Regions from separate parts of the Macrococcus armenti genome, predicted to be linked through region 2. Evidence: predicted binding sites of a transcription regulator. Region 2 holds the regulator's gene; each other region holds the start of a gene.
The links. The regulator CtsR, encoded in region 2, represses protease genes until heat stress. The targets are predictions, from matches to a motif close to ATGGTCAATAAAGGTCAAACA.
Positions count from the first base shown of each region.

Region 1 (3,296 bases), 970 kb from region 2:
TTGAAGGAAAATCGTCAGAACAAAACAAATGAAAAATTAACAGATGATTTTTCGGTAGATACTTTAGTAAATTCAAATGGCAGTAATACAATTCCAGAAGGAAAATATTTAGTGCTTGGCGATAATCGTGAAGTTAGTCTTGATAGTAGAAGAGAGTTAGGACTTATTAATAAAAGCGACGTCGTAGGAAAAGTTTCATTACGTATATGGCCGATCAATGCATTTGCAACCGATTTTTATGAATCAAATTTTGATTCAGTAAATAAATAGAAATAATAAAGTCCCGGGATGAGTTATCCCGGGACTTTATTAAAAGAAAAACTGAGACATTCGTCTCAGTTTTTTATTATGCAGTTACCCATTGTGATGGGCCAGCAGTGTTATATAATTTTACAGCTGCTTGATCCTGAATGTATTCTGGTGCTGATGCTGGTGATTTACCAACCCAACCTGCAGGAGCTACTGAATCCCAAGTTGATTGTAAGAATTGATATTTACCTGCTGCTCCTGAAGTAGGGTTGATTGCACGAATATTTCCACCTGATTCACGTTGAGCAATTAATTTTAAATGATCGTTTACTTGAACATTAGAACCAGTTGAAGCTTGATAGCTTTGAGCTGGTGCTTTATAAGTTTGAGGTGCTTGATAGTTTTGTGCTTTAGGTGCTGCATACGTTTGAGCTGGTGCTTGAGCTACAGGTGCTTGTGCTTGAACAGCCGGAGCTTCTTGTTTGAAGTTATTGTTTACAACTGAGCTGAATACTTCTGAATCAGCTGCGCCAGTGTATTTGTATTCCCATGTCCAGTATGCACCATTTGACTCGAAATTGAAGTTATATCCATCTTTTGAAAACTCATAATGGTATGCACCTTTGTGTACCGGGTTTTCATTTAAAGCTGATGGGTTGTTTAAAGCTAAGTTTGCTAACTCTGCTTTGTTAACTTGAGTTTGTTGTGTTGTTTCTGCTGCATCTGCGTGAGATGCTGATACTCCTGTTACGCCTAATGCTAATGCTAAAGATGAAGTCATAATTGCTTTTTTCATTATATAAAATCCTCCAGTTAATTTCTAAATTAATTTTTAATTTTAAGTTTTGCCAATCGAATAATTGATTGGTCAAGTGACACTACATACACTAACACATAAAAAATGCTCGTGCGTTACAGCTATATAACAAATCATTGATTTAATGAAATGTTATTGTAATATTCGTTTGAAATATGTCGAGCTGTAACTGGACATAATTTAAACATATATATTTCATCATTACAAACAAAAAGGGATAATTTTAAATGTAAGAAAATATTATTTGGAAAAAATTTTAATGAATTATTATTTAATCATTCAACTATTAATTTTGAAAAGAACTGTCGTACCAACACGTTTAGAAGTATGTAAAATTTTGTTAGTAATGTCATTCGTTTTTTATTATTTTTTTAATAAAAATATTAAAAATTTTTATTAATTAAAGTCAAAGATAGTCAAATAATAGTTTGACTATCTTTGATTTAAGGTGTATAATGTAATTGTAGAGGAGATAAGAAACCTCTGCAAATATGACAAACAATTGAATATAGGAGTGATTATTTATGAATAACGGAATTTTTGATAGCAATTTTGATGCAATTTTTAATAGAATGTTTAACGAAATGAATAATGGACAAGTTTCACGTAAGTTTTATATTAATGGACAGGAAGTTCAGCCTGAGGCACTGATGCAGGAAGGAAACGTACTGCCACAGCAAAATAAACAAAGTGGTGATAGCTTTTTAACTAAGATAGGTAGAAATTTAACGGAAGAAGCAAGAAATAACTTGTTAGATCCTGTAATTGGTCGTGACAAAGAAGTACGTCAAGCTGCTGAAGTTTTAAGCAGAAGAATTAAAAATAACCCTATTTTAGTCGGTGAAGCAGGGGTTGGTAAGACTGCAGTTGCTGAAGGTTTAGCCCAAGCAATCGTAAAAGGTGATGTTCCTGCATCCATTAAAGATAAAGATATTATCTCAATTGATGTATCGTCTCTTGAAGCAGGTACACAATACCGAGGTGCGTTTGAGGAGAATGTACAGAAGTTACTTGATGAAGTAAAAGAAAAAGGAAATGTTGTATTATTCATTGATGAAATTCATCAAATTATTGGTAGTGGCGCGACTGGTGGAGATTCAGGCAGTAAAGGATTATCAGATATATTAAAGCCTGCTTTAAGTCGTGGCGAAATCTCGATTATTGGAGCAACGACTCAAGATGAATATCGTAATAATATATTAAAGGATCCGGCACTGGCGCGACGATTCAATGAAGTAGTAGTCAATGAACCATCTAAGTCAGATACAATTGAAATACTAAAAGGAATCAAACATCAATATGAACAACACCATAATGTCGTAATTGAAGACGATGTTTTAGAAACAATTGTCGCATTATCAATTCAGTATATGCCTAGCCGCATGTTACCGGATAAAGCGATTGATCTGATGGATATTACTGCAGCACATATTTCTTCACGAAACAATGTCGTCGATAAAGTTGAAACAGAGAATGAAATTGAGCAGTTAGAAACTGAAAAACTTCAGGCAGTTGATAAAGAAGACTTCAGCCATGCACATGATTTACAAATGAAGATTAAATCATTACAAGATCAGTTATCACAAGAAATTGTAAGCAATCACGTTACGAAAGAAGATGTATCAGCTACTGTAGAACGTATAACAGGTGTTCCGGTATCGCAAATGGATAATAATGAGATTGAACGTCTTAAACATATGCAATCCAGACTTGAAGGTAAAGTCATTGGCCAGGATGAAGCAGTTCAGGCAGTAGCGAAAGCAATAAGACGTAATCGTGCAGGATTTGATGACGGTAATCGACCAATAGGTAGCTTCTTATTTGTAGGACCTACAGGTGTCGGTAAAACAGAACTTGCAAAACAATTATCGTTAGAACTATTTGGTACGACTGATTCAATGATTCGCCTTGATATGAGTGAATATATGGATCAGACTGCTGTATCTAAAATGATAGGTACGACAGCTGGTTACGTCGGTTACGATGATAATTCAAATACATTAACAGAACGTGTACGCCGTAACCCATATTCAGTCATTCTGTTAGATGAAATTGAGAAAGCGAACCCTCAAATATTAACATTATTACTGCAACTATTAGATGATGGTGCATTAACTGATGGACAAGGTAATACAGTAAACTTTAAGAATACAATTATAATCGCAACAAGTAACGCTTCATTTGGTGAGGATAGAGACCGTGCTTCTATATATGAAGAGTTACAAGGATA
Region 1 covers NZ_CP083608.1:875,102-878,397, forward strand. The annotation lists gene lepB (signal peptidase I) at 1-270, shown strand, start outside; gene LAU42_RS04570 (transglycosylase family protein) at 347-1,045, opposite strand; gene LAU42_RS04575 (ATP-dependent Clp protease ATP-binding subunit) at 1,591-3,296, shown strand, end outside.
Region 1: the regulator CtsR is predicted to act here: its motif matches at 1,469-1,489, upstream of LAU42_RS04575 (ATP-dependent Clp protease ATP-binding subunit).

Region 2 (3,296 bases):
GATACAAGCGTTGCACCGTATAATAATTTAAGTCCAAATCTTGCAACAACATCTCCCTTTTCATCATTAAGTGACTTAATCGCACCAGCGATAATTCCGATAGATGAGAAGTTTGCAAATGATACTAAGAAAACTGATACTACACCAATTGCATGTTGTGATAATTCACCAGTTTTTCCTTTTACAATTGATTGAACATCCAGCATTGCTACAAATTCATTTGATACAAGTTTTGTAGCCATAATTGAACCAGCACGAACTGCATCGTCCCAAGCAATACCTGTTAAGAATGCTAAAGGTGCAAATAAATAACCAAGTATAGTCTGGAAGTTCATTTTGCCTGGAGTAAAAGCATCTACAATACCATTAAGCATTGCAATTAAAGCAATATACCCAATTAACATTGCTGCAACGATAACAGCGACTTTAAATCCATCAAGGATATATTCACCAAGCATTTCGAAAAATGACTGCTTCTTCTCGTTATCCGTCATAATGACTGCATCTTCTTCTTCAGCAGATACTCTATAAGGGTTTATGATTGAGGCGATAATGAATCCGCCGAATAAATTAAGTACAATTGCAGTAACGACAAATCGTGGTTCAATCATTTGAAAATATGCACCAACGATAGATAAAGAAACAGTAGACATAGCTGAAGCTGTTAAAGTATAAAGTCTATGCTTCGGAATGAATGGTAATTGCTTTTTTAATGAGATAAACACTTCGGATTGACCAAGAATCGCAGCTGCAACTGCATTGAAAGATTCGAGTTTACCCATGCCATTCACTTTTGAAATAACTAACCCCAAGTATTTAATGATGAATGGTAGAATTTTCAAATACTGAAGGATACCAATTAATGCAGAAATGAAGGTGATTGGTAATAACACATCGAAGAAAAATGAGTTTGCAACGCCTTCATTTTTAACACCAGGAAAAACAAAGTAAACACCTTCTGCCGCATACTGAAGTAAATATCCAAATCCAGTTGCAAGTTGGGTAACTAGCCATATCCCAGCTGTTGTTTTTAATAGAACAAAAGCTAGTACGAGTTGAATAACAAGCATTAGACCAATGTACTGCCATCTTATACCTTTTTTATCGGAACTCATAATCCATGCAAGGAATAAAAATACGATGAGTCCAATCATGCCGATAATAATATTCATAATATCGCTCCTTTTATATTAATTTACTACCCATATCATACTATATAAATAATGAAAGCGCTAAACATTTTTTCTTTTATTTTTGAACATTTGTTCAAAAATAAAATTAAAACATATTATTTGCACTTATTTAAAATAAAAAATATAATAAAGTCAAAGAAGGTCAAAGGTGGGTGATGTTATGCAGAACATGTCGGATATCATTGAGCAATACTTAAAGCAATTGCTTGAAGCGGATGATGTCGTAGAAATTAAACGTGCACATATTGCGGAGAAGTTTGATTGCGTACCATCGCAGTTGAACTACGTAATTAAAACGAGATTTACAAACGAACACGGCTATCAAATTGAAAGTAAGCGTGGTGGCGGTGGATACATTCGTATTACTAAAATTGAATCGAATGATAAGTCAGCATTTTTAAATCATCTGAAAGAGCTGACAGGTAAACAAATTTCTCAACAAAATGCTGAACGTATCATTTCAGGGCTTCATGATAATGAACTTATATCATTAAGAGAGAAGAAGATGATGTTATCGGTTATCCATCGTGATACGCTCATGGTAGAAGTGCCGTATCGCGACTATATTCGCGCTAATATTTTACACAATGTGTTATCTATTATCCATTACAACTAGGAGGTGTTCGTATGACTTATGAAGAAGAGTTTTCAATGAATCAGCTATTGAAGCATTTATTAAATAGTGGAGAGTTTCAAACGAAGCCTGATAAATGTCCCAATTGCGGTCTAACATTAAGAGAAGTGCTGCATATCGGGAAGTTTGGTTGTAGTGAGTGCTATTCAACATTTAGTCAATATGTTCCTCAAATTATCGAGAGAGTACAAGCAGGTAATTTAGAACATGTTGGACAGCAGCCGTTTAAGTCTCAGGAAAAAATTGCGCTGCGTAAACGAATTGAAAGTTTAGAAGAGAAGCTGCAGCAACTTATTGAAGTTCAAAACTTTGAAGAAGCGGTGCATGTACGAGATGAAATTAAAGCGTTGAAAGAAAGTGGTGATGCACATGTTGAGTAAGCATCTTCAAAGCGAGTTAAGTGACTGGATGCAAAGCGGGAATGATGAGCCAGTTATATTAAGCTCAAGGATACGTCTTGCACGTAACTTAGAAAATTTTGTCCATCCGATGATGTTTAGTGAAGGCGATGCAGAACGTGTAATAGAATGTGTCGGGAATGTATTGCGCTTAGATTACGATGAAATAAAGATGCAGGATATATCTGAGCAGGAACGTTTAATGCTTGTCGCTAAGCACTTAATGAGTAAGGAGCTACTTAAAAATAACGGTGGTGCTGTCTATATAAATGACGATGAGTCTGAGAGTATTATGGTAAACGAAGAAGATCATATTCGAGTACAGGTGTTAGGCAGGGATTTATCGCTTCAGGAATTATATCAACGTGCGCAAGAGATTGATAAACGTCTTGATGAACATTTGATGATTTCGTTCGATGAACATTACGGTTATTTGACGACTTGTCCGACGAATATAGGTACGGGATTAAGAGCAAGTGTTATGCTGCATTTACCAGGGTTATCGATTATGAATCGAATGAATAGAATCGCACAAACGATTAACCGTTTCGGGTTTACGATTCGTGGTATATATGGAGAAGGTACGCAAGCACTAGGTCATATTTATCAGGTGTCTAACCAATTGACACTCGGTAAGGATGAAGTGAGTATTATTGAAGATTTACAGCAAGTAGTAGAACAGATTATAGAAGAAGAACTCAATATGCGTAAACGTATGAATAATTACGATCATATTGAAACGATAGATCGCATTTACCGCAGTTTAGGTATATTGAAATATAGTAGAAAGATTTCTGTTGAAGAAGCAAGTCTTAGATTAAGTGAGGTCAAACTCGGTATTGATATGGGTATCATTGATATTCCGTTTAGATTTAATGAATTAATGGTAGCTATACAGGCGCCATTTCTAAATACAGTTTATGATAGTGACGTTACAGTTGAAGAAAAACGATCAGAGATGTTAAGAACGCATCTATAAGGAGGAGTTATATGTTTGGTAGATTAACAGAGCGTGCGCAACGCGTACTTGCTCATGCACAGGAAGAAGCAATTCGTTTAAATCACAATAAC
Region 2 covers NZ_CP083608.1:2,108,243-2,111,538, reverse strand. The annotation lists gene LAU42_RS11255 (NupC/NupG family nucleoside CNT transporter) at 1-1,172, opposite strand, end outside; gene LAU42_RS11250 (CtsR family transcriptional regulator) at 1,354-1,809, shown strand; gene LAU42_RS11245 (UvrB/UvrC motif-containing protein) at 1,821-2,207, shown strand; gene LAU42_RS11240 (protein arginine kinase) at 2,197-3,204, shown strand; gene LAU42_RS11235 (ATP-dependent Clp protease ATP-binding subunit) at 3,216-3,296, shown strand, end outside.

Region 3 (3,296 bases), 660 kb from region 2:
CAGCACTTGCAACAGGAGTACGTACATTTAATGGTGCGATATCTGTAGATAAAAATAAACAAGCAGTAAGAACAGTACTTGAAGATTATAAAGCTGCAGGCCGTTCAACAGGTTTAGTAGCAACGAGTGAATTAACACATGCAACGCCAGCTTCATTTGCTGCACATAATCCATCACGTAAAGATGAAATGGACATTGCAAAGCAAATGGCACGTACGGTTAAAGTTGGTAAAGAACAACAACCGATTGTTGACGTAATGCTTGGTGGTGGAACAGATTTCTTCCAGCAAAAAGATAAAAACGGAAAAGTAACATTAGATTTAGTGAAGCAGATGCAAGATAAATCAGGCTTTAAATATGTTACATCTCGTGACGAAATGTTAAAAGATACAAATTCAAAACGTATGATTGGTTTATTTGCAGAAAGCGCAATGAGTAAACACATAGACCGTACAGAAAAAGAGCCGTCATTAAAAGAAATGACGGATACAGCGATACAAAAACTATCTCAAAACAAAAAAGGGTTCTTCTTAATGGTTGAAGGATCTCAACCAGACTGGTCAGGTCATGCAAATGATTTAACAGGTATGATGAGTGAAATCTCAGCGTTTGATGAAGCATATCAGTCGGCAATTGAATATGCGAAGAAAGATTGTAATACATTAGTTATTGCACTTGCGGATCACGCGACTGGTGGATTGTCTGCAGGTACTGGTGAGAAGTATGAATTCCATCCTAAAGTTGTTGATCAGATGAAAATGACACATGAGGGATTAACTGCGAAATTATTAGAAAAAGATGCGGATATTGAAGCGTTAATAAACGAAAACATCCAAATTAAAGACATTACAGCTGAAGAGAAAAAAGCTATTATTGATGTTGCAAAAGCGAAAGATGAAGCAAAAACTTTAGATGCAATTAACAAAGTTGTAGATAAACGTGCAAATGCTGCATGGGGTTCTAAAGTTCATACAGGTGAAGAAGTGCATGTGTATGCTTTCGGCCCAGGTAAAGAGAAGTTTATGGGTGTACAGCACAACATTCAAAATGCTGAAAACATTCGTTCGTTCTTAAAATAATACAAATTTAAGCCCCCGATTTCGTAATCGGGGGCTTTTCGTTATTTACTCAAGTTAAAATGGATGCTTATGCCGGGTGCATTACTTCATCAATTAAACCATATGCTTTTGCTTCGTCTGCTGATAAGAAGTTATCGCGATCAGTATCTTTTTCAATTTTTTCAATCGGTTGTCCTGTGCGTTCAGAAAGGATTTTGTTTAACTTTTCGCGTGTTTTTAATATGTGACGCGCAGCGATTTCGATTTCAGTCGCTTGTCCTTGTGCACCACCTAAAGGCTGGTGAATCATAACTTCAGCGTTTGGTAATGCAAATCGTTTACCTTTTGCACCAGCTGCTAATAAAAATGATCCCATTGATGCTGCCATACCGATACAAATTGTCTGAACATCAGGTTTAATGTGCTGCATCGTATCGTATATTGCCATACCAGCTGTTACACTTCCGCCTGGTGAATTGATGTAAAGATAAATATCTTTTTCAGCATCCTGTGCCTGTAAAAATAATAATTGCGATACGATTGAGTTTGCTACGTTATCGTCAATTGCAGATCCTAACATAATGATGCGGTCTTTTAGTAAACGTGAATAAATGTCATATGCACGTTCTCCACGATTTGTCGATTCGATTACTGTAGGTATTAAATTCATATATAAATCCTCCTAATATTAAATTGCGTCGTTTTGTTAAATCAAATATACACTATATAGTCAAAGATAGTCAAAAACGATGCTCATATCATTTTATATTGTACCGATAATGTTACTATTATAGTAGTAATATGGATTATTTTTTTATAATAATTACGATATCATTTTTGGAGATGGAAATATGAAAACACTAACTTTACTTGTAGGGAGACATTGTGGTTTATGTGAAGAGGCACGAATGCAAATAAGATTTGCCCAGGAAGATGCAGCGGTTGAAGTTGAGGAGAAAATGATAGAAGGAGATGAGGTGCTGGAAGCTGAGTACTTTATGCGTATACCGGTATTAATGGACGGTGACAAAATTGTGCAGGAAGGGAACATTGACTTCGTAACCATTATTGAATATTTAACAAATAATAAGTGAAAACGAATTCATTTTAATTTTGCATAGCTTTTACTTGCACACTTAATAACGACTTGGTATTATGTATGTGTAGCGTAAGTTACTTTTTGACCCTAGTGGGACAAATAACGACCATCGCTAATTGAGGAGGGGTGGACTTGAATCAACTCTTTGAGATTCAAAAGAAACTTGTCCCTGATTTAGTTGAGAAGATGTATCGCAGATTTCAAATCTTGACGGCGATTGAGACGTTTCAGCCAATTGGTCGGCGTGCGCTGAGCGAGAGTGTTTCGCTGAGTGAACGCATACTCAGGACTGAAACAGAAATACTGAAGTCGCAAGGTTTAATCTTAATCACTTCTAAAGGGATGTCTGTAACAGATAGTGGTGTTGAAGTAATTGAAGAAATGAAAGCTTCAATGAACAGTCTTACACGACTGGAACATATCGCCTGCGCAATTGAATCGCGTTACAGTATTCGTAAAGTGATTGTCGTCAGCGGTGATTCAGATATCGAAGATGAAACGAAAGTACGCATGGGTCAGGCAACGAGCGAATATCTTGAGTCCTGTTTTGAAGACGGCATGAATATGACGGTCACAGGTGGTTCAACGATGGCACATGTTGCACGAGCAATGCGCCCATCTGATAAAGAGATAACTTTTATACCGGCTCGTGGCGGGCTCGGTGAAGATGTTTCTTATCAGGCGAATGCGATTACACATTTAATGGCAGATCAGACAGGTGGTAAGTTTGAAGTGTTATATGTTCCTGATCAGTTAAGTGAGGCAGGCTATAACGCATTGTTAAAGGAACCGTCTGTAATGCGCGTGTTGCAGCATATTAAAAGCGCACAAATTGTCCTGCATGGTATTGGCGCCGCTTTTACGATGGCTAAGCGAAGAAATACTTCTGAAGATGTGTTAATGCAATTGGATGAAGAAAAAGCTGTTGCAGAAGCATTTGGTTACTACTTTGATGCAGATGGCAATATTATTCACCGCGTGAATACGATCGGTATTCATCTTGAAGATTTGACTGAAGATAAAGACATCATCGCTGTTGCAGGTGGTACAAGCAAGAAAGAAGCGATTGCTTCTTATTTGAAAATTGCACCGAAACATACTGTTCTCGTAACAGATTCGGTCGTAGGTGAATGGCTTAT
Region 3 covers NZ_CP083608.1:560,602-563,897, forward strand. The annotation lists gene LAU42_RS03035 (alkaline phosphatase) at 1-1,079, shown strand, start outside; gene clpP (ATP-dependent Clp endopeptidase proteolytic subunit ClpP) at 1,147-1,728, opposite strand; gene LAU42_RS03045 (glutaredoxin family protein) at 1,910-2,152, shown strand; gene LAU42_RS03050 (sugar-binding transcriptional regulator) at 2,284-3,296, shown strand, end outside.
Region 3: the regulator CtsR is predicted to act here: its motif matches at 1,785-1,805, upstream of clpP (ATP-dependent Clp endopeptidase proteolytic subunit ClpP).